DNA from 3 places in the Ureibacillus sp. FSL K6-2830 genome. Region 1 is predicted to be linked to each of the others. Evidence: predicted binding sites of a transcription regulator. Region 1 holds the regulator's gene; each other region holds the start of a gene.
What was found. Region 1 encodes CtsR, which represses protease genes until heat stress. Its sites were predicted from a motif close to ATGGTCAATAAAGGTCAAACA; they were not measured.

Region 1 (6,738 bases):
CGCCAACTGTAACACTTTTTGAGCTCGTTGAGTAAAACGATTAAACATCATGTTTTTCCTCTCCTTTTTCCTTTAATTTCGAATTTCCATCGTTTAATTTTTCTCGTATTAATTTTGCTCGGAATACATCTCGCTCTCCTGGTTCCAAAGTTGTGCCTGCGTATTGTTGTACGAATCCTGGTTGAATCAGTATTGTGCATTCATTTAATACATGTTTTGAAACATTTTTAATTATGCCTAAATCTATGCCTAAGCGAACATTAGATAAACATGTTGCCGCTTCTTCACTTGTCATAATCCGCGCATGTTTCAAAGTACCAAAGGCACGGTGAATACGGTCCTCCAAAGCAACTTGGGATTGTTTTAATAGAGTTTGTCTTGCGTTTCGTTCTTGTTCAATGATTTGCATCACGACAGTTTGTAAATCATCAATTATTTCATCTTCTGCTTTACCGAGGGTTACTTGATTTGAAATTTGATACATGTTCCCTAGATTTTCACTACCCTCACCGTATATACCTCTCACGACCATGCCAAAACGAACTAGCATTTGTGTTAATACTTTCATTTGCTTCATCATCGAAAGTCCTGGTAAATGCATCATCACAGATGCTCTTAAACCAGTTCCTACATTTGTAGGGCAACTCGTTAAATAGCCGAATTGGTTATTGAAGGCAATCGGTAAAAGTTTTTCAAGCTGACAATCTAATTTATTAGCCATTTCATAAGTTTCTATTAGTTGAAGTCCAGGGGATAAACATTGGATTCTCAAGTGGTCTTCTTCATTTACCATCACACTAATGGCTTCATCTTTTGAAATGATAACCGAAGCGAATTTTTCTCTATTGGCAAGCATCGGGCTAATGAGATGTTTTTCAACTAATACTTGACGTTGTAATACGGGCATTTCTTGAATTGTGAAATGAGAGAAATGGTGATTTCCGTTATTCAATTGGGAAAAAGCTTGCGTAACCATTTGATCAACCGTTTTCGCTTCTTCATCAGTAAATATTAATGGGAAACGGAAACCATCCAAGTTTCTCGCTAATCGAATCCGGGTGGAAATGACAATGTCATTTTCTTCACCGTCAACACCCATCCAACTCGGTGCTTCCGCTTTTAAGAAATATTCAAGGTTCATGGTGTATCAACACCTCCCATCTCAAGCTTGCGTTCCAATGCTTTAATTTCATCTCTGAATTTCGCCGCATCTTCAAAACGTTCATCTTGTATAGCTAATTGCAGCTGTTCACGTGCATGTTCAATTTGTTTTTTAATAATTCGGTTGTTATCCACTTTTTGTCCAGGTCTTTTTCCAGTATGTTTGGTTCCCGCTTGTATTTTTGCAAGTACTTGCGGAAGTTTTTCGCCAAAGGTTTCATAGCATTGTGGGCAACCCAATTTACCTTCATTTAAAAATTTACGAAAAGTAAATCCGCAAGCTGGACATGCATTTGTCTGGATGGATGGTTGAACAGCTCTTTCTTGTGTTTCATTTTTCCAAACAGGCATCCCAAACCAATTAGATAACAATTGATGGATTGGGATTTGTTCTTCTTTATGAAAGTCTAGGTTGAATGGATGAAATTGTGCTGCACATACTTCACAATAATGCTTCTCACTTTTATGGCCATTTATTATTTGTGTAACTGTGACGGTTGCTTTCCGTTGTTTACAGTGATCACAAATCATGACCCACCACCTCTTTATTTTTCATATTTTAAAGTTAGTAACATCGATGTTAAAATAGCGGCCCTCAATTCATCACGAGCTGGGAGTTGTAACTTTAACGTATTCCGGTCGATGGCAGCGAGCATTAACGTTGCCTCTCTGTAGGTTATAACGCCTTCGTCCAGCAGCCTATATATAATATCTTCAGCCATGTTTTGCGTGGCACCTTTTTCAATTTGTTTAATGATATTTTCAATCAGCTCAATTTTTGAACTTGGTTTCACACGAAAAATTCTTATATATCCACCGCCACCACGTTTGCTTTCAACAAGGTAGCCTCGTTCCACGGTGAATCGGGTATTAATAACGTAATTAATTTGCGAGGGGACGCATTGGAACATATCAGCTAATTCGCTGCGTTTAATTTCAATATGCCCTTTACCACCTAATTCGATAACTTGTTTTAAATACCCTTCAATTAAATCTGAAATATTTTTCATTATGATTACAACTTCACCTCGCTCTTTTTGACTTTGACTATCTTTGACTTTATTATATTTCCTTTTTTCCATATTTGCAACGATAAACCCTTGACCATTTTTATTGTAAAAAAATCGACAATACGTATGAAAGTACGCTTTGCCGATTTTTTATCAATATATTCATCTAAGATGAAGAATACTCGGGAGTTTTACATTTACGAGAAATTATTTTATACCCAACGGCCAACAATTGGGTAATTCCAAGGTGTTTCTCGCAGCGCATTGAAAATACCGATAATTGGTACAACAAATGTCATAATTCCAAAGATAATTAAGAATGGAATACCGATTAAAAGAAAACTTAGTACGACAGAAATACCGATTAATACCCACATAACAAACTGGAAGAGCAATGCTTGAATCGATATTCGTTTAACACTTTCTTCACTGCTTATTAAGAAAAATAAAATTGGTACTAGAACTGGTGCAAAAAAAGCACTTGCGTGAATAATCACTTTAGCCCATTTTTCTTCCATATATTAGTTAACCCCCTTTAAGGTTATTGAAATTCTTGTTAGATACATGTACGAATGATTTGATTAATAGTTTCAAAAACCTTGCGTGATTGATCATTGATTTTATTCTTTTGTCCGTTTCATATCTTTTCCACAATTTTCATTTTATAGTCAAAAAAATCTTTAGATACTATTAAATAATATGGTATTCTGTAAACAGAAATGAAAAAAGCCCTTTCAAATTAGGAGGGCTTAATTACCATTCTTTTTATTATCTGTATGTTTAGAATCGATTTCATCAGGATGATCAGCAGGGAATAACCCGCGGGCAAAAAGACCTGAAAACAAGGTGGCACTAATGATAATTAAAATTTTATGATTTTTCGGTACCTCATCAAACATATTGTTTAACATCAATGTGGAAATAACTGCTACTGTCACCATGGACACAATAATATAAGCAAGCCTTCGCTGATTCATCTTAACAAACTTCCTTTACTAATTTAATAAAAAACAATACGAACTAATAAACTAATCGTATTTTACATTGTTTATAATAAAAATACAAATTCAGGAATTAAACTGTAATGGATCAAACAATAAAAAAATTAAACTAGAATGGAGCATACATATGAGGTTTGTACTTTATAACAAGGAAAACAAATCAAATTATAATCAATTTTTTGATGAAGAAAAACATATTCACGAAGTAGGAATAAACGTTTCTGCGAACCCTATTGTAGCCAAACAAATTGAAATGGTTCAGTTAACAAAAAAAGAATTGGCCATCCTTAAACAATTAAAACCACTTATTGAGAACTATATTCCAAAGATGGTTGATATTTTTTATGAAAACATTTCAATGAATAAACATTTAGTAGAATTAATTAATCAGTACTCAACAATCGATCGATTGAAAATTACTTTAACAAAGCATTTACAAGATATTTTTGAAGGACAAATTGATAATCATTATTTAGAGAACCGAACTAGAATTGCCCTTGCTCATATCAAAATTGGATTATCATCTAAATGGTATATCGCTTCTTTCCAATCTTTAACAACAACCTTTACTCAGTTTATTAATAAGCTTGATATTTCTAAAGAAGAAGCAATTCTTGCCATCAATACATTTTCTAAAATTATCAATTTAGAAATGCAACTTGTGATTGAAGCATACGAAATTGAGCAAGAACGATTACGTATGGAAAATGATCAAGTAAAACAATCATTATTAATCTCCATCCAAAACATTGCTGAAGATTTAAATGCCATGAATCAAGAAACGACAGCATCGATTCAAATGATTTCTGAACAATCACAAAATATCGCATCAGCCACATCACAAGGTTTAGATTTCGTTGCTGATACAGAGGAAAAATCTAACCAAGGGAAAGCACAATTAGCAAAACAGACAAACTTAATGAACACGATTTTAAACAGTGTAAATTTATTAGAAGAGTCCATGACAAACCTACGTTCTTCTTCTAAAAGCATTTCTGAAATTGTAAACTTAGTGACGAACATAGCGGATCAAACAAACTTACTTGCTTTAAATGCATCAATTGAAGCGGCTCGTGCGGGTGAACACGGAAAAGGATTTGCTGTCGTTGCAGAAGAAGTTCGAAAACTGGCTGAAGAAACGAAGAAAGCAGTACAAAATGTCTCTGGATTAATACAAGAAATGGAAGAAAACATTACGGATATGACGTCTAGTGTCAACAATGTAGATGAACAAGTACAATTAAGTGTACAAACTCAAGAGCACTTAGCAGAATCATTTGAACAAATTGCCCAAAAAGTTTCTGGGATACGCAATCAGTATGCTTCCACGTCAAAAGATATCGAAAATATTTCAAGCAATATTGCTAATTTAGTAGAAAGTTCAACTCTAATTTCAAAATCATCTGACACATTACTCAAAGTGGTAAATGATTTTTCCAAATGAGAGATAAAAAATACTAAATTTAGTAGTAAATTGTCCTTTTTGATGTATAAAAACCGCAGACATTAAAAGTGTCTACGGTTTTTTTATTTGAGGCGGTTTTTGTCCCAACCTAATTTACTTTTGAATGACGACCTCTTTTACTTTAATTCTTTTTTCTTTTTTCTTTTCTTAATCTTTGTCTTTCTACCCCCGCTTTATATAACTTCTCCTCTTCCTCAGTCTCAGGGTAGATTGCTGGAATCGGTGTCGGTTTTCCACCCTTATCAATTGCTACCATCGTAACAAATGATTCGGTTGTCAATTTTTCTTCACCTGTTTTAACATTGCGAGACATAACACGCACATACACTTCCATTGATGTTCTTCCAGTGGATGTGACAATTGCTTCTAACTCCAACATATCTCCAACATATGCAGGGGAAACGAAATCTACTGAATCAAAAGAAGCGGTTACCACTTCTTTTTTCGTATGCTTCATACAAGCAATTGCCGCGATTTCATCAATATATGCTAGTATCTTCCCACCAAAAATGGATCCATACTGGTTCGTATCTGGGGGTAATACAAGTCGTGTTTGAGTTGAGCGTGATCTGCTCATCGGGTATGCAATACTCATTTGTTGTCCTCCTAATACATGGTGTGCTTTACCGAGAAGTTTGCAATTATTATGCAAACATAATATTAATTTCATACGGTTGAGTATTGCAACTTTTCTTTTAAAATTCTGTTTTAATCGTAATAAACTTTAATTCCGTCATTTCTTCAATAGCGTATTTTATTCCTTCGCGTCCATATCCACTATTTTTCACGCCACCATACGGCATGTTGTCTACACGGAATGTCGGGATATCGTTAATTACAACTGTACCCGCTTCCAATTCATCCGCCGCTTTTAAAGCATCCGTTAAAACATTTGTGTAAATGCCAGCATTTAAACCTAAATCGGAATCATTTACATATTTTATGGCTTCGTCTAATGTTTTATAAGGTACAATCGAAACAATTGGGGCAAATGTTTCTAAACACATAATTTTCATATCTGGTTTTACGTTCACCATCACAGTTGGTGTCATCGTACGTTCCGTAAATTCAGCTCCTGTCGCAACTTTAGCTCCTTGAGATTTCGCTTCTTCAATCCACTCTTTCATGCGCTCAACTTCTTTCGGATGAATCATAGCGCTTAAATCTGTTGAAGGGTCAAATGGATTACCTAATTTTAATTTTTTCGTTTCTTTCACGAATGCCTCTGTAAATTGGTCGTAAATGGATTCATGAACAAAAATTCTCTGCAGGGAAATACATACTTGTCCAGAAAAGCCGAAAGCACCGCTTACCGTGCGAGAGATGATTTTCTCAAATGGCGTACTTGGTTCAATGATGACAGCTGCATTGGAACCTAATTCCAATGTAACTTTTCTCAATCCGACCTTTTCTTTGATTTTCATTCCGACTGCGCCGCTGCCTGTAAACGTCACTTTCTTCACCAGAGGATGAGTTACAAGAACATCGCTAAGTTCTCCACCCGAACCCGTCACGATTTGTAGTGCACCATCAGGAAGTCCTGCTTCCTTAAAAATCTCCGCCATTACTAAAGCACTTAGAGGTGTTTGAGTTGCTGGCTTTAGAACAACCGTATTTCCAACTGCAAAAGCGGGTCCTAATTTATGCGCAACTAAATTAAATGGGAAGTTAAATGGGGTGATGGCTGATACAACGCCAATGGGAACTCGTTTCGTATAACCTATACGATTTTTTCCTCCGGGAGCTGCGTCCATTGGCACCGTTTCGCCAAAAGTGTGTTTTGCCAGTTCAGCTGAAAATTGATATGTAGAAATGGTGCGATCCAATTCAGCCAGTCCAGCAGTAATCGGCTTTCCAGCTTCATTTGCAAGAATCTCTGCAAATTCCTGCTTTCTTTTCTGCATGATGTCCACAACTTTATATAAAATTTCCGCTCTTTCATAGGCTGTGGTTTTCTTAAACGTTTGAAACGCTTCATGTGCGCCTTCAATTGCACATTCCACATCTTGTACAGAAGCCTTTGCCACTTTCGCAATCACTTCACCAGTGTAGGGAGCGGTCAAGTCATACGTTTCTTTTGCTTCCTCCCATTGACCGTTAA
Region 2 (6,738 bases), 970 kb from region 1:
AAAACGCTGAACCTGTTAAAGTTGATGTGGAAGAATTAGAAAAGCTCGGATTAGAAATAATTAAAAAAGATATCGCTACAATTAAAAATGGCGTTGTGCGACATGAAGGTGAAGCGATTGCGGAATGGTTAATCGATTACTCATTAAAAATAAAAAATTAGTATGAACGATTTACATAAGAGAGGGGGGCTTCGATGTCATTTGCTTCAGAAACGAAAAAAGAATTGACTCAAATTGAAGAGAGCAATCAATGTTTAAAAGCAGAAGTCTCTGCAATGATCCGCATGAATGGGACGCTCTCTTTTTCAAATAAACAACTTAGTTTAGATGTGCAAACAGAAAACGCTGCAATAGCTAGAAGAATTTATACGATTATTAAAAAGCTTTATCCGTATAATGTAGAATTGCTGGTTCGCAAAAAAATGAGATTAAAGAAAAATAATGTTTACATTTGTCGAATTCGTGAAGGTGCGCAAGAAATATTAAAAGACCTTGATATTTTACAAGGAGAGTTTCAATTAAATCATTCTATTTCCCAATCGTTATTGAAAACAGATGAGCAAAAAAGAGCCTACTTAAGAGGGGCTTTTTTAGCTGGTGGTTCTGTTAATAATCCAGAGACGTCATCGTATCATTTAGAAATTTATTCAATGTATAAAGAGCATAGTGAAGCGTTAGCCAATTTGATGAATGAATTTCAGTTAAATGCGAAAACCATTGATCGTAAAAAAGGGCACATTACTTATTTAAAAGAAGCGGAAAAAATTTCAGATTTTCTTGGCTTAACTGGCGCATTTCAAGCGATGTTAAAGTTTGAAGATGTTCGTATTTTACGAGATATGCGTAATAGCGTAAATCGAATCGTGAATTGCGAAACAGCAAACTTAAATAAAACCATTGGTGCAGCATTAAGACAAGTAGAAAACATAAAATTTATTGATCAAACAATTGGTATCGATAATTTGCCAGAAAAATTGCGAGAAGTGGCGAGGCTGCGCATCGAACATCAAGATGTCACGTTAAAAGAATTAGGAGAAATGGTGTCGACGGGAACAGTCAGCAAGTCAGGAATCAATCATCGTTTAAGAAAGATTGATGAAATTGCCGAAAAGCTGCGCCGTGGCGAAAATGTAATAAAATAATAAAATTGAATTCGCATTGTTCTTTTTAAATAATTTCGTTAAGATAGATATAAAATGAGATGAACGGTTTTAGAAAGGGTGTGAAAATGAAAATGGTTGAAACCACAGTGGAGGTTAAACTGAAGACCGGCTTGCAAGCTCGACAAGCGGCGTTGTTTGTTCAAGAGGCGAATCGTTATAAGGCAGATATTTTTCTGCAAAAAGATGATAAAAAAGTAAATGCAAAATCTATAATGGGAATCATGAGCTTAGCCATTGCAAGAGGTACAACAGTAAAATTAATCGCTGAGGGTAATGATGAAAATGAGGCAATTGAAGGATTATCTTCCTTCATCCAAAAAGAAGTTTGATTTATGAAAAAATTGAAAACGCTCGCAATTTTTCGAATCATTTCGAGAATTGTGAGTTTTTTTATTTTTAATTATTCAAACAAATTTTCAAGTGGGGAATATAACAAAGAATAGGGTTTTTTGAACGAAACGATATATTAGTATAAATTATGATGAATATTTGATATGTCGATTTGAGTAAAGACGGCAAGTAAACTTGTCGCATATGTTTTGTCGCAATTTATTAGTGACAAAACCTAGGGTTGAAAAAGGGCGAGGGCCTCGAGTTTGGCCTTGGAATCCAGCGAAAGAAAATCGACAAAATAAAAAATTATCACCCAATAATTATTGGGTGATAATTTTTATTTTCGTGATTATTTTTCCTCACTTGAAGAAATAATGTGGTCAATTAAACCGTATTCTTTAGCTTGTTCAGCTGTCATGAAGTTATCACGGTCTGTATCTTGCGCAATTTTTTCAATTGGTTGACCAGTATGATCAGCCAATAGTCTATTTAATTTATCACGTAAGAATAGAATGCGCTTAGCTGCAATTTCAATTTCAGTAGCTTGCCCTTGAGCACCGCCAAGTGGTTGGTGAATCATCACTTCTGCGTTAGGCAATGCATAACGTTTTCCTTTTGCACCTGCAGATAGGAGGAAAGCACCCATGGAAGCTGCCATACCGATACAAATTGTTTGTACATCTGGTTTAATATATTGCATTGTATCGTAGATTGCCATACCAGCAGTAATTGAACCACCTGGTGAGTTAATGTATAACGAAATATCTTTTTCTGGATCTTCTGCAGCTAAGAATAACAATTGTGCTACAATAGAGTTTGCTACATTATCATCAATTGGGCTTCCAAGTAATATAATTCGGTCTTTTAATAGGCGAGAATAAATATCGTAAGCACGCTCACCACGACTTGTTTGCTCAATAACTGTAGGAACTAAATTCATTATTACGTCCTCCTTAAACCAATAATTGATTTTCTTTATATTTCTACGTACCGAAACGGAAATTGTTTCAGCTTGTATGTTTATCATACACATATTAGTCAAGAATGGTCAAATATAAAGTAAGGGCAATTTATTGAATATACACAAATCCCAAATCATCTATAATAGAATAACTTTCTTCTTGCTAAATGGTTGAATTGTTATGAAGACCTGTGTATAATGATAAAGTCGTTAATATTCATAGACGAAACAGATTATTTACAACACAATGCATATTTATTATTATATGAAAAATAGTAATAAAATATGCAAATTTTGGGAAGACCTTTTATTTGATATGTGCCCTCGTGGTGTAATGGATAACACTCAAGATTCCGGTTCTTGCACTGGGGGTTCGATTCCCTCCGAGGGCGCTACAAACATCCGATGATACGACTGCGTTTGCAGTTTTTTTTATTTTTTGGATATCTGAAAATACCCGATAGAATTACCAATTTCTTAACCCCATCAACGTTTAGGTGCTTTAATTCCTTCTATTTTGTATCCACCTCCCCCCTTGATTATCACTTTATATGATCTCAAGTAATGATTCCGTCCTCAATGCGTTCCAGTTGAGTAATTTTTACTGATTTCATTTATGAAATTTGGTATATAATTCGCTACTTACTTAGCAATAAGAGTCGGAGTATATTATAGTAAAAAATTATGCTGTGAAACTTAATAAGCTCATTTATTTAACAATGAATAATAAATTTACCTAAAAAGTTAAAACTTCTTATTATTTTGACGATAAGAAAAATGGCCCATTCATCGCAACTTTTCCATCATAGGAAGTAGGTCTCAATTCGTTTTATTTTGTTCAGCAATTGGATTGATTAGATGCCATATTAATGTATGCAGAACGAGAGGTAAAAGAGCCATCTGTCTAGTTTATCTTATTTTTGCGTTTGAAACATTTTAACTTTATGGAAAGAAACAGAAACTCTGTTTTAAGAAAGGGGATTCAAAATGATTCTCATAAATGATCAAATTATTTCTCCAATTCTGGTCAAATCGTTGCAAGAACTTAATGTACCTGTTATTAAACAAGGTAACAGTTCGGAAATGCCAGATGGAGATTTTTTTTCTATTATTAACGAACATCAAAAGATATTGACAAACTCTGAAAGCTGCTTAGCATTGCTTGAATCTTATGCTCCTAATAGTGTTCAAAATCGTTGGTCAAAACAATTAAAAGATAAAGGAATGTTCCGTCAAATCCTTTCTAAAATGTACCCTGATTATTTTTATAAGGTAGTAAACCTGGATGAGCTTTTTAACATTCCGGTGGAGGATATTCCTTTTCCCGTTGTAATTAAGCCAAGCAAAGGATATTCAAGCGTTGGAGTGTATAAAGTAAAAAGTGCAGATGAATGGCAGGATGCAATACATAAGTTAAGTGTAGATTTACTTGTTATAAAAAACATGTACGACAATGAAGTGATTAACGGAGAGAGCATTTTAATTGAGCAATGGGTATTTGGAGAAGAATATGCTGTTGACTGTTATTACGATCATAATGGTAATCCTGTGATTTTAAATATTTTTAAACATTTGTTTAAAGACGAATATGATACATCAGATCGAATCTACTATACATCAAAACAAGTGATTCATGAAATCTACGATGACATATTGACTTTTATGCATAAGTTTAGAGAAGTTGTTCCGTTGAAAAATTTTCCAATTCACTTTGAAGTGAGAAAAAATAATCACGGCATTATTCCAATTGAAATGAATCCGCTCAGATTTGCTGGGGCGGGAACGACAGATCTCGGATTTTATGCTTATGGCTGTAATGTGTATAAGCATTATTTTGAAGGAACTAGCCCTAACTGGGAAGAAGTGCTTCGCCAGATGGACCAAGGTATTTACGGTTTCTTCTGCGCGGAAATCCCTATGGACATTTCACAAAATCTTATAAAGCACATTGATCATCAATCATTCAAAGAACAGTTTAACCAAATTTTGGAATATCGAGAAATACAAGCAACAAATGATAGAACGTTTGCTGTTGTGTTCTTCAAAAACGAAACAATGGAAGAACTTTATCAATTACTGCAAATGGATATACGGCCATTTATTGCATTAAAGGAAATGGAACATTCGAGGGAGAGATAAGGAATGAGAGATATAACTCTGAAAAAATCGATAAAAACCCAATTAATTGTTAGTTTTTTATTACCTTTTCTTATATTTTCACTGATTCTTTTTGGATTTGTTCGATATGTATCAGATTACATTATTCATGAACATGTAATCCCACAGTTTGACGAACGGTTAAAAGAAAATGGGCGATTACTAGCAAAGTCGATTGATCCAGATTTAATTAAGAATACAATGGATTCCCCAGAGATATATGGGAAGGAACTGAAGCAGGAATTAGATACATTTATTCAAGGAAAAAATGGAATCGAATATGTATATGTATTGTCCAGACAAAATGGAAAGGATGTCATTGTCGCTTTAAATGGCAGTGACGAATTTATGGTTGAGTCTCCGTTTACAGATAATCAAAAATTATCATATGAACAAAAACAGACTGTACTGAGTCCTATTTACAGAGATAATTGGGGTGTTCATAAATCATTTTTCATTCCTTTAGACGAAGATGGTGTGCAAGCCATTTTTGGAATCGATATGAGCGCTCAATTTATAGACCAGTTAGAAAAGCGGATAATGACTGTTTCGCTTATTGTAACAGCTGTTATGATTGTTATTGGAATTTTGTTGGCTTTATTCATTGGAAATAGAATTTCTAAACCTCTTATTAGTTTAGTGCAATATGCGCAAATCTTTTCTACTGGAGATCTTAGCAAATCGGTAAATATTAAGCGACAAGATGAGATAGGAATCTTAGCAAATAGCTTTGAAGAAATGAGAAGAAATTTAAGTCACATCATTGATAATGTAAAAGAGAAATCGGTAGGAATTCATCATACTAGCCAAACTCTTTTCGAATCCTTTGAAGAATTAGCTCAAGCTTCTAAACAGATTGCGACGAGTACAGATGAAGAAGCAAAAGGTGCCGAAGAAAGAGCTAACCATATTGAACGAATTTCAAATATGATATCTGAAATATCAACTTCGATATCCAATGTGGATGAGCAAACTAAATTAATAAAAGATCTTACTGATCAAACAAGTCAGCAAGCTGAACAAGGAAATGTCCAAGTTCAAATGATTACTGAACAAATGAACAAAATAAAACAAAATGGCATGGTAACTAAAGAGAACTTGTCTAATCTAGGTAAAAAATTAGAACATATTAATGAAATCATTAAGATTATCCAAGAAATTTCATCCCAAATTCATCTTCTGTCTTTAAACGCATCCATTGAAGCAGCACGTGCTGGAGAGGCGGGTAAAGGATTTTCGGTTGTTGCCCAAGAAGTTCAGAAACTTGCAAATCAAACAGATGGATCAATCAAAACAATTTCTGAAGCGATAGATGAAATCAATGAACAGGCTAATATCGTGCTAAATCTGAACCAACAAGATTATGAAGACATTGTAAAAGGTGTTGAGATTGTCGAGGATAATGGGCGATTATTCAATTCTATTTTTGAGTCAGTAGAGCAATTGGCAGATGGAATTGAAACGATTGTTAAAAGCACGGAAGATCTGGATCAAGCATCCGATAAAATCTTAACGTCCGTTCAAGAAATTTCTGCAATTTCAGAACAGGGCGTGGCTGCGACTCAAGAAATTTCTGCTTCTGCTGTTCAACAAAACAACACAATTGATTACTTAAAACAACAAAATTCAGATCTAAAACTATTGGCTGACAACCTTCAAGATATGATTAAGCGATTTAAGACAAGTGAAACTGCAACAAAATAAAATGAAACTTTTTCAGGAGATTTCTTTATTTTCCATTAGTGGAGATGCTCTTACTTCTGAAGACTTTGATTCTTTTAACTTTATATTATATGGAATGTGTAGTTGGCGATGTTGAACAACAAAAGCGGCCAGATTAAAAACTATGGTAGATTCAACAGAAAATACTACTGATGATGAAAAAGTTAAAACAATTTTGAGGATGAAATTGGGCATGACATTACATTTGATATAACATAAATATAGATGTTGTTCCAAACGAACAGGACAATAAGCCTACTTTTTAAGTAAGCTTATTGTGCAAAAAGAAGGCGGAGAGACCTCCGCCTTCATGGATTTACGCACTGAAAATAATTATGTACAGACATAAATTTAACAACTGAAAAACATTGAAATATCGATACGTTTAGGTGCATGGTTATT
Region 3 (6,738 bases), 670 kb from region 1:
TACAAATTGGATTAAAAAATGATCTTTTTTTATTTGATCGAGGGTATCCATCGAGAGATTTTATTGCCTATTTAGATGCCCTTGGTATCAAATATGTGATGCGATGTCAAAAAAATACGATAAAGGAAATTGTCGAAGCGAAAGATGCTGATCAAAACATTCATATAATACATAGGAAACAAGTGATTACTGCTCGTGTAGTTAGATTCCCACTGGATTCTGGCACGGAAGAAATACTTGTCACAAATTTAACCGAGGAAGAGTTTGGTATCTCTGAGTTTAAATCTCTTTATTTTAAACGCTGGGGAATTGAAACAGAATATAATGATGTGAAAAATAAAATCGAAATAGAAAATTTCACGGGTAGTTCGAAAATCGCAATTGAACAAGATTTCTATGCATCAATATATTTATCGAATATGGTCAGTTTATTGAGAAATGATGCCAATGAAACAATTAATGAGGAGAGTAAGAAAAAAAGACGAAAACATGATTATCAAGTAAACACAAATATCTTAATAGGAAAATTAAAAGATAGGATGGTTCACTTATTATTAGAAGATTGTCCAATCAAAAGAGAGAGAATGTTTACAAAAATCATGAAAGTGATTATAAGAAATAAGACACCTATTCGATCTGGGAGAAGCTACCCACGAAGGAATGGTCTGTCCTCAACAAAGTATCCCCTAAACCAAAAAAGGTGTCTATAAACAATACATAGGATAAATATAACCTATTTGTTTATTAAATGTAAATAAATTAGGGGCTTAAAAAAATAAAAATTTAAGCCCCGGGCATCCTATTGCCTTTTTTAGCCGATTTTAGAAAATTATCAACACTTTGTAGGTTGAATAGTATTTTTAAAAGTAGACAGCTAGATGGTTGCCTACTAACTGTAAATTATTGGTTGTATAAGTTTCTGACATTGGGCTCGAGCCCAATGTCATCAACTTAAGATTACATTTAATGGAAGTTTATTTGAAAATTAATCTTTAATTTAACATTCACAAAAATAGGTAAAAGGACTCTTGTATTTTATAAAAAACCACCAAAATCGTTTTAGATACCAATTTTTGGTTAATAAAACGAGGATGGTGGTTTTTTTGAAAACGAAAAGTACTTTTTTAGGCGCAATTGAGATTACTCGAAAGATGCTGAATGATGTGATGTTTATGCTTGAATCTCGGACAAAAGAAACGTATTTTACACGAAAAGAAAAGAAGTTAAATTTTAAAAATACTATTCTATTTAGCTTAAACTTTGTTAAAAAGAGCCTCCAAATTGAACTTGACGACTTTTTCGACAAATTTAATTTATCAGAAATTAGTATTTCCAAACAAGGCTATTCAGCCGCACGAAAAAAGATTTCTCCTCTCGCTTTTGTAAAACTTACAAAAGCGATTGTGAATTGGTATTATGAAGAAAATTCCTTTAAAACTTATCGTGGATTTAGACTTTGCGCAATCGATGGAAGTGTGCTCCAAATCCCTGATACTGAGGAGCTTCGAAATTATTTTGGGTATGGAAAAAATCATAAGACAAGTTATGCAAGAGCTAGTGCCTCTTGTATTTACGATCTTGAGAATGGAATCATTATTACTTCTAGAATCAATCCATATAAGGTAGCTGAGCGAGATAGTGCAAAGGATATGATTGAAGAACTCGTACAAATTGGATTAAAAAATGATCTTTTTTTATTTGATCGAGGGTATCCATCGAGAGATTTTATTGCCTATTTAGATGCCCTTGGTATCAAATATGTGATGCGATGTCAAAAAAATACGATAAAGGAAATTGTCGAAGCGAAAGATGCTGATCAAAACATTCATATAATACATAGGAAACAAGTGATTACTGCTCGTGTAGTTAGATTCCCACTGGATTCTGGCACGGAAGAAATACTTGTCACAAATTTAACCGAGGAAGAGTTTGGTATCTCTGAGTTTAAATCTCTTTATTTTAAACGCTGGGGAATTGAAACAGAATATAATGATGTGAAAAATAAAATCGAAATAGAAAATTTCACGGGTAGTTCGAAAATCGCAATTGAACAAGATTTCTATGCATCAATATATTTATCGAATATGGTCAGTTTATTGAGAAATGATGCCAATGAAACAATTAATGAGGAGAGTAAGAAAAAAAGACGAAAACATGATTATCAAGTAAACACAAATATCTTAATAGGAAAATTAAAAGATAGGATGGTTCACTTATTATTAGAAGATTGTCCAATCAAAAGAGAGAGAATGTTTACAAAAATCATGAAAGTGATTATAAGAAATAAGACACCTATTCGATCTGGGAGAAGCTACCCACGAAGGAATGGTCTGTCCTCAACAAAGTATCCCCTAAACCAAAAAAGGTGTCTATAAACAATACATAGGATAAATATAACCTATTTGTTTATTAAATGTAAATAAATTAGGGGCTTAAAAAAATAAAAATTTAAGCCCCGGGCATCCTATTGCCTTTTTTAGCCGATTTTAGAAAATTATCAACACTTTGTAGGTTGAATAGTATTTTTAAAAGTAGACAGCCAGATGGTTGCCTACTAACTGTAAATTATTGGTTGTATAAGTTTCTGACATTGGGCTCGAGCCGGGCCCTCGGAAAGCGTCCCCGGAACGGAAATCAATTCTTCAATTATCAAAAAAACACCATTTTCTCCCGTGAGAAAATGGTGTTTTTTTATCTTTTGTCCCAGCCTCCATGTTCAATCAATGCGGCAAACGGATAGCGGACAGTTTTCGCAACATATTTCTTTCTTCAAATACTCTAAATTGTGAATGGTAATGATGCTTTTATCAAATGAAATAACTCCTTGTTTTTTTAGATCATTCAGCATACGATTCACCATTTCTCGACTTGTGGAGCAAAGATTGGCAAGATCCGAATTCGTTAAATTGAAATCAATGTAAAGATCGTTGTTTTCATTCAATTTGCCGTAAGTATTGGCAAGTCGAATGAGGGTTGAGTAAAGAGCCCCTTTTTTACCGTGCATCACTAAATCCCGTAAAATACTTTGGGTTTTCAGATGTTCATTTTGTAGCCATTTAATATATTCAATCATTAATGTCGGTTGCTCAGTTAAAAGCATTTCTAATGAATCTTTTTTCATGGACAAAAGTTCAGTATTCATCATTGCTTTAGCAGTCATTGTATGATTGATAGGAGGACCAAAAACAGAACATTCACCGATCATGGAGTTAGGACCACAAATTCTTAGCGTTAATTCTTTACCGCTTTCTGTTTCTTTGCTTAATTGTACAGCTCCTTTTTGAATAAGATAAAGTTCTTCTGCATTTTCACCTTCCTGGAAGATTTGATTTCCTTTATCTATTTTCAATAACAGACCATGTTCTGCAAATAGCGAATAAAAATTCATAGGAACCATATCGACTAAGACCATGCTATTCATCACATCCTTAATAATGATGTTAATTTGTCGGTTCCATTCAACGACACACATTAAACCTATATATATAATACCACATTAATCTGTTATTTTTTTGAATAATTTTGGAGATATTTTTTGCATTTCCATAATCGTAATCTTATAATCAAGTTAGTCAAAGAAGGTCAAACTGTTTTGAAGAGGTGGGTTGTATGCAATTACAACAGGAAGATAATCGTAATGCATTAGAAAAATTTGGTCGCAATTTAAATGAAGAAGTAAAAAAAGGGAAAATTGATCCTGTTATTGGTCGCGACGAGGAAATTCGAAATGTGATTCGTATTTTATCCAGAAAAACGAAAAACAATCCAGTGTTAATTGGAGAACCTGGCGTTGGGAAAACCGCAATCGTTGAAGGGCTGGCTCAACGAATTGTTCGTAAAGATGTGCCAGAAGGATTGAAAGATTGCATTCTTTGGGAATTGGATATGAGTTCATTGATTGCTGGAGCTAGTTTCCGTGGTCAATTCGAGGAACGTTTAAAAAGCGTATTAAAAGAAATTCGAGAATCAGATGGGCGCATTATTTTATTTATTGATGAGATTCATACGATTGTTGGTGCAGGTAGAGCAGAAGGTTCAATGGATGCTGGGAATATTTTAAAGCCAATGCTTGCTCGTGGTGAGCTTCATTGTATCGGGGCGACTACGTTAGATGAATATCGTAAATATATTGAAAAAGATCCAGCTTTAGAACGAAGATTCCAACAAGTGATGGTGAGAGAACCATCTGTTGAAGATACGATTTCGATATTGAGGGGCTTAAAAGAACGTTTTGAATTGCATCACGGAGTAAGAATTCATGACCGGGCGATTATCGCTGCTTCTCAGCTTTCCAATCGCTATATTACAGATCGCTTTTTACCGGACAAAGCCATTGATTTAATTGATGAAGCTTGTGCGATGATTCGTACGGAAATCGATTCCATGCCCCAAGAATTGGATGATGTGACTCGCCGCGTGATGCAACTGGAAATAGAAGAACAAGCGTTAATGAAAGAAAAGGACGAGGCGAGTAAAAAACGGTTGGAAGCTCTGAGGGAAGAATTAAAAGAATTAAAAGAAGAACAGGCGGAACTCCAAAAGAAATGGCAGTTTGAAAAAGAAGGATTGGAACAGCTTCAAAAGAAACGGGAAATATTGGATGAATACCGCCGCCAGTTGGAAGCTGCGGAAAGCAAGTACGATTTGAATAAAGCGGCGGAACTTCGCCACGGAAAAATCCCGGCTGTGGAAAAAGAAATCAAACAATTGGAAGAAGCGTTGGCAAATGCTTCAGAAAATCGGATTTTAAGAGAAGAAGTTACGGCAGAAGAAATTGCAACAATTGTTTCTCGATGGACGGGAATTCCAGTTACAAAATTAGTCGAAGGTGAACGGGAAAAATTATTGCGTTTAAAAGATACTCTCCATGAAAGAGTCGTTGGGCAAGATGAAGCGGTGAAACTCGTGACAGAAGCTGTATGGCGTGCACGTGCTGGCATTAAAGATCCTTACCGTCCAATCGGTTCCTTCATTTTCCTTGGTCCAACTGGAGTAGGGAAAACGGAGCTTGCAAAAGCATTAGCAGCTCAATTGTTTGATTCGGAAAATCATTTTATTCGTATCGATATGAGTGAATATATGGAAAAACATAGTGTATCCCGATTAGTTGGTGCACCTCCAGGGTATGTTGGCTATGAAGAGGGCGGACAATTGACTGAAGCGGTACGTCGCAATCCTTATTCTGTTATTTTATTAGATGAAATTGAAAAAGCCCATCCAGATGTGGCAAATATTTTGCTTCAAATTTTAGATGATGGTCGGATTACGGATAGCCAAGGGCGTCTTGTTAACTTTACGAATACGGTTATCATTATGACATCCAATATCGGTTCTCAGTACTTATTGGAAGCAGGCTCTCATTTTGACGAAAATGTTGAAAACGTTGTAATGAGAGAACTTCGAAAACATTTCAAGCCAGAATTGTTAAACCGGATAGATGATATTATTTTATTCCATGCATTGACGGATGAACACTTTACTACAATCGCTTGGAAATACATTAAACAATTGCAACAACGAGTAGCTGAAAATGAAATTACGCTAATCGTGGATGATGAAGTGGTAAATTGGGTCGTAGAAAACGGTATTGATCCGCAATTTGGTGCAAGACCATTAAAACGATTTGTGCAACGACATGTTGAAACGGCTGTGGCAAGAGAGTTGTTAAAGGGAGAAATTCTTCCAGGCGAGACGATGAGGGTTTCCTTAACAGAAGGTCAATTAGTAGTAGCAAAAGGTGAATAAAGTACGTGGGGAAACGGCTTGAGCTCTTTTTTGCTCAGCCGTTTTTTAAGAAAAGGCGAAAATAAAATGGGTTATTTTATATGTTGCTACGAACTTCTTAGACCCCATTTTGTTTGGCTAATATGTTCAAAGGAATGACTAATATCCTCCTTGGATTGACTATTATAAGTTCGATTGTGACTAATATTTCTGAATATTATTAATATTCAACTGTATGACTATAATCCATTTTTTCCTTGGTTATTATGTACAAGCGAATGCCTATATCAAAAATTTGAGATAAATTTAATCATTAGCATTGCATAAATATAGTTAGAATTTTCTGTTAATTAATTTTTGTGAATTTGTGCCAAAAAGACAAAACCTAAAGAAAGGTGGCACTGCCCATTTGGTAAATATATACAGTTAAACCAGAGCGACAACGACAAAAGGGAGATTATGGACTGGCTCGCCCATCAAATTTTCGCAACCAAACATAAGCTGGTTTCCACAGAGCTCTCTTTAACCAACGAGTAATTCGAAGTAGAGATTTCTTACTTTTCATCTCCAATTGAATGAGAACATGTAAGCAATACGTGATAAGGGCTAAGAAAATTTGATTTTGAATAGCTGTTTCACTCATTCCATAAAAGTGCTTAATTTCTACGTGTTGCTTGAGCCATTTGAAAAAGAGTTCAATAGCCCAGCGAGATCGGTAAATATCACTTATCTCTTCTGGTTTTAAATCAAATCGGTTGGTGATGAAACGAAGTAAGTTCCCTTTTGTGTCCATAACTTCTAGTAGACGAAAGACATTTTCAGTACGATTTTGTGTGGTACCAATGTAGACCATTTTATCGGATAGAACGTGACAATCATCAGGAAGTGAAAATGTATAGACTTCACGAATGACTGCGTTTTTCTTCAGTCTTGAAACGAAGAAATAGCCATCATCTGTCATCCGATCAAAACGTTCATAGTCCACATAACCGCGGTCAAACACATACATGGCTT

Region 2: clpP (ATP-dependent Clp endopeptidase proteolytic subunit ClpP) is a predicted target of CtsR. The motif match lies at 2,531-2,551, and genes of this name have one in related genera.
Region 3: NSU17_RS04100 (ATP-dependent Clp protease ATP-binding subunit) is a predicted target of CtsR. The motif match lies at 3,569-3,589, and genes of this name have one in related genera.

What each region holds. Positions count from the first base shown of each region.
Region 1 is NZ_JBBOQR010000001.1:1,487,830-1,494,567, forward strand. It holds gene NSU17_RS07365 (ATP-dependent Clp protease ATP-binding subunit) at 1-51, opposite strand, end outside; gene NSU17_RS07370 (protein arginine kinase) at 41-1,141, opposite strand; gene NSU17_RS07375 (UvrB/UvrC motif-containing protein) at 1,138-1,692, opposite strand; gene NSU17_RS07380 (CtsR family transcriptional regulator) at 1,707-2,171, opposite strand; gene NSU17_RS07385 (DUF4870 domain-containing protein) at 2,384-2,689, opposite strand; gene NSU17_RS07390 (hypothetical protein) at 2,921-3,148, opposite strand; partial or broken gene NSU17_RS15915 (protoglobin domain-containing protein) at 3,300-3,851, shown strand; gene NSU17_RS15920 (methyl-accepting chemotaxis protein) at 4,092-4,616, shown strand; gene NSU17_RS07400 (acyl-CoA thioesterase) at 4,759-5,232, opposite strand; gene NSU17_RS07405 (aldehyde dehydrogenase family protein) at 5,333-6,738, opposite strand, start outside.
Region 2 is NZ_JBBOQR010000001.1:2,456,771-2,463,508, forward strand. It holds gene NSU17_RS12150 (gluconeogenesis factor YvcK family protein) at 1-161, shown strand, start outside; gene whiA (DNA-binding protein WhiA) at 195-1,142, shown strand; gene NSU17_RS12160 (HPr family phosphocarrier protein) at 1,235-1,492, shown strand; gene clpP (ATP-dependent Clp endopeptidase proteolytic subunit ClpP) at 1,846-2,436, opposite strand; tRNA gene NSU17_RS12170 (tRNA-Arg) at 2,778-2,849, shown strand; gene NSU17_RS12175 (ATP-grasp domain-containing protein) at 3,445-4,596, shown strand; gene NSU17_RS12180 (methyl-accepting chemotaxis protein) at 4,600-6,318, shown strand.
Region 3 is NZ_JBBOQR010000001.1:815,156-821,893, reverse strand. It holds gene NSU17_RS04115 (IS4 family transposase) at 1-710, shown strand, start outside; gene NSU17_RS04110 (IS4 family transposase) at 1,104-2,375, shown strand; gene NSU17_RS04105 (Crp/Fnr family transcriptional regulator) at 2,717-3,424, opposite strand; gene NSU17_RS04100 (ATP-dependent Clp protease ATP-binding subunit) at 3,610-5,745, shown strand; gene NSU17_RS04095 (IS4 family transposase) at 6,182-6,738, opposite strand, start outside.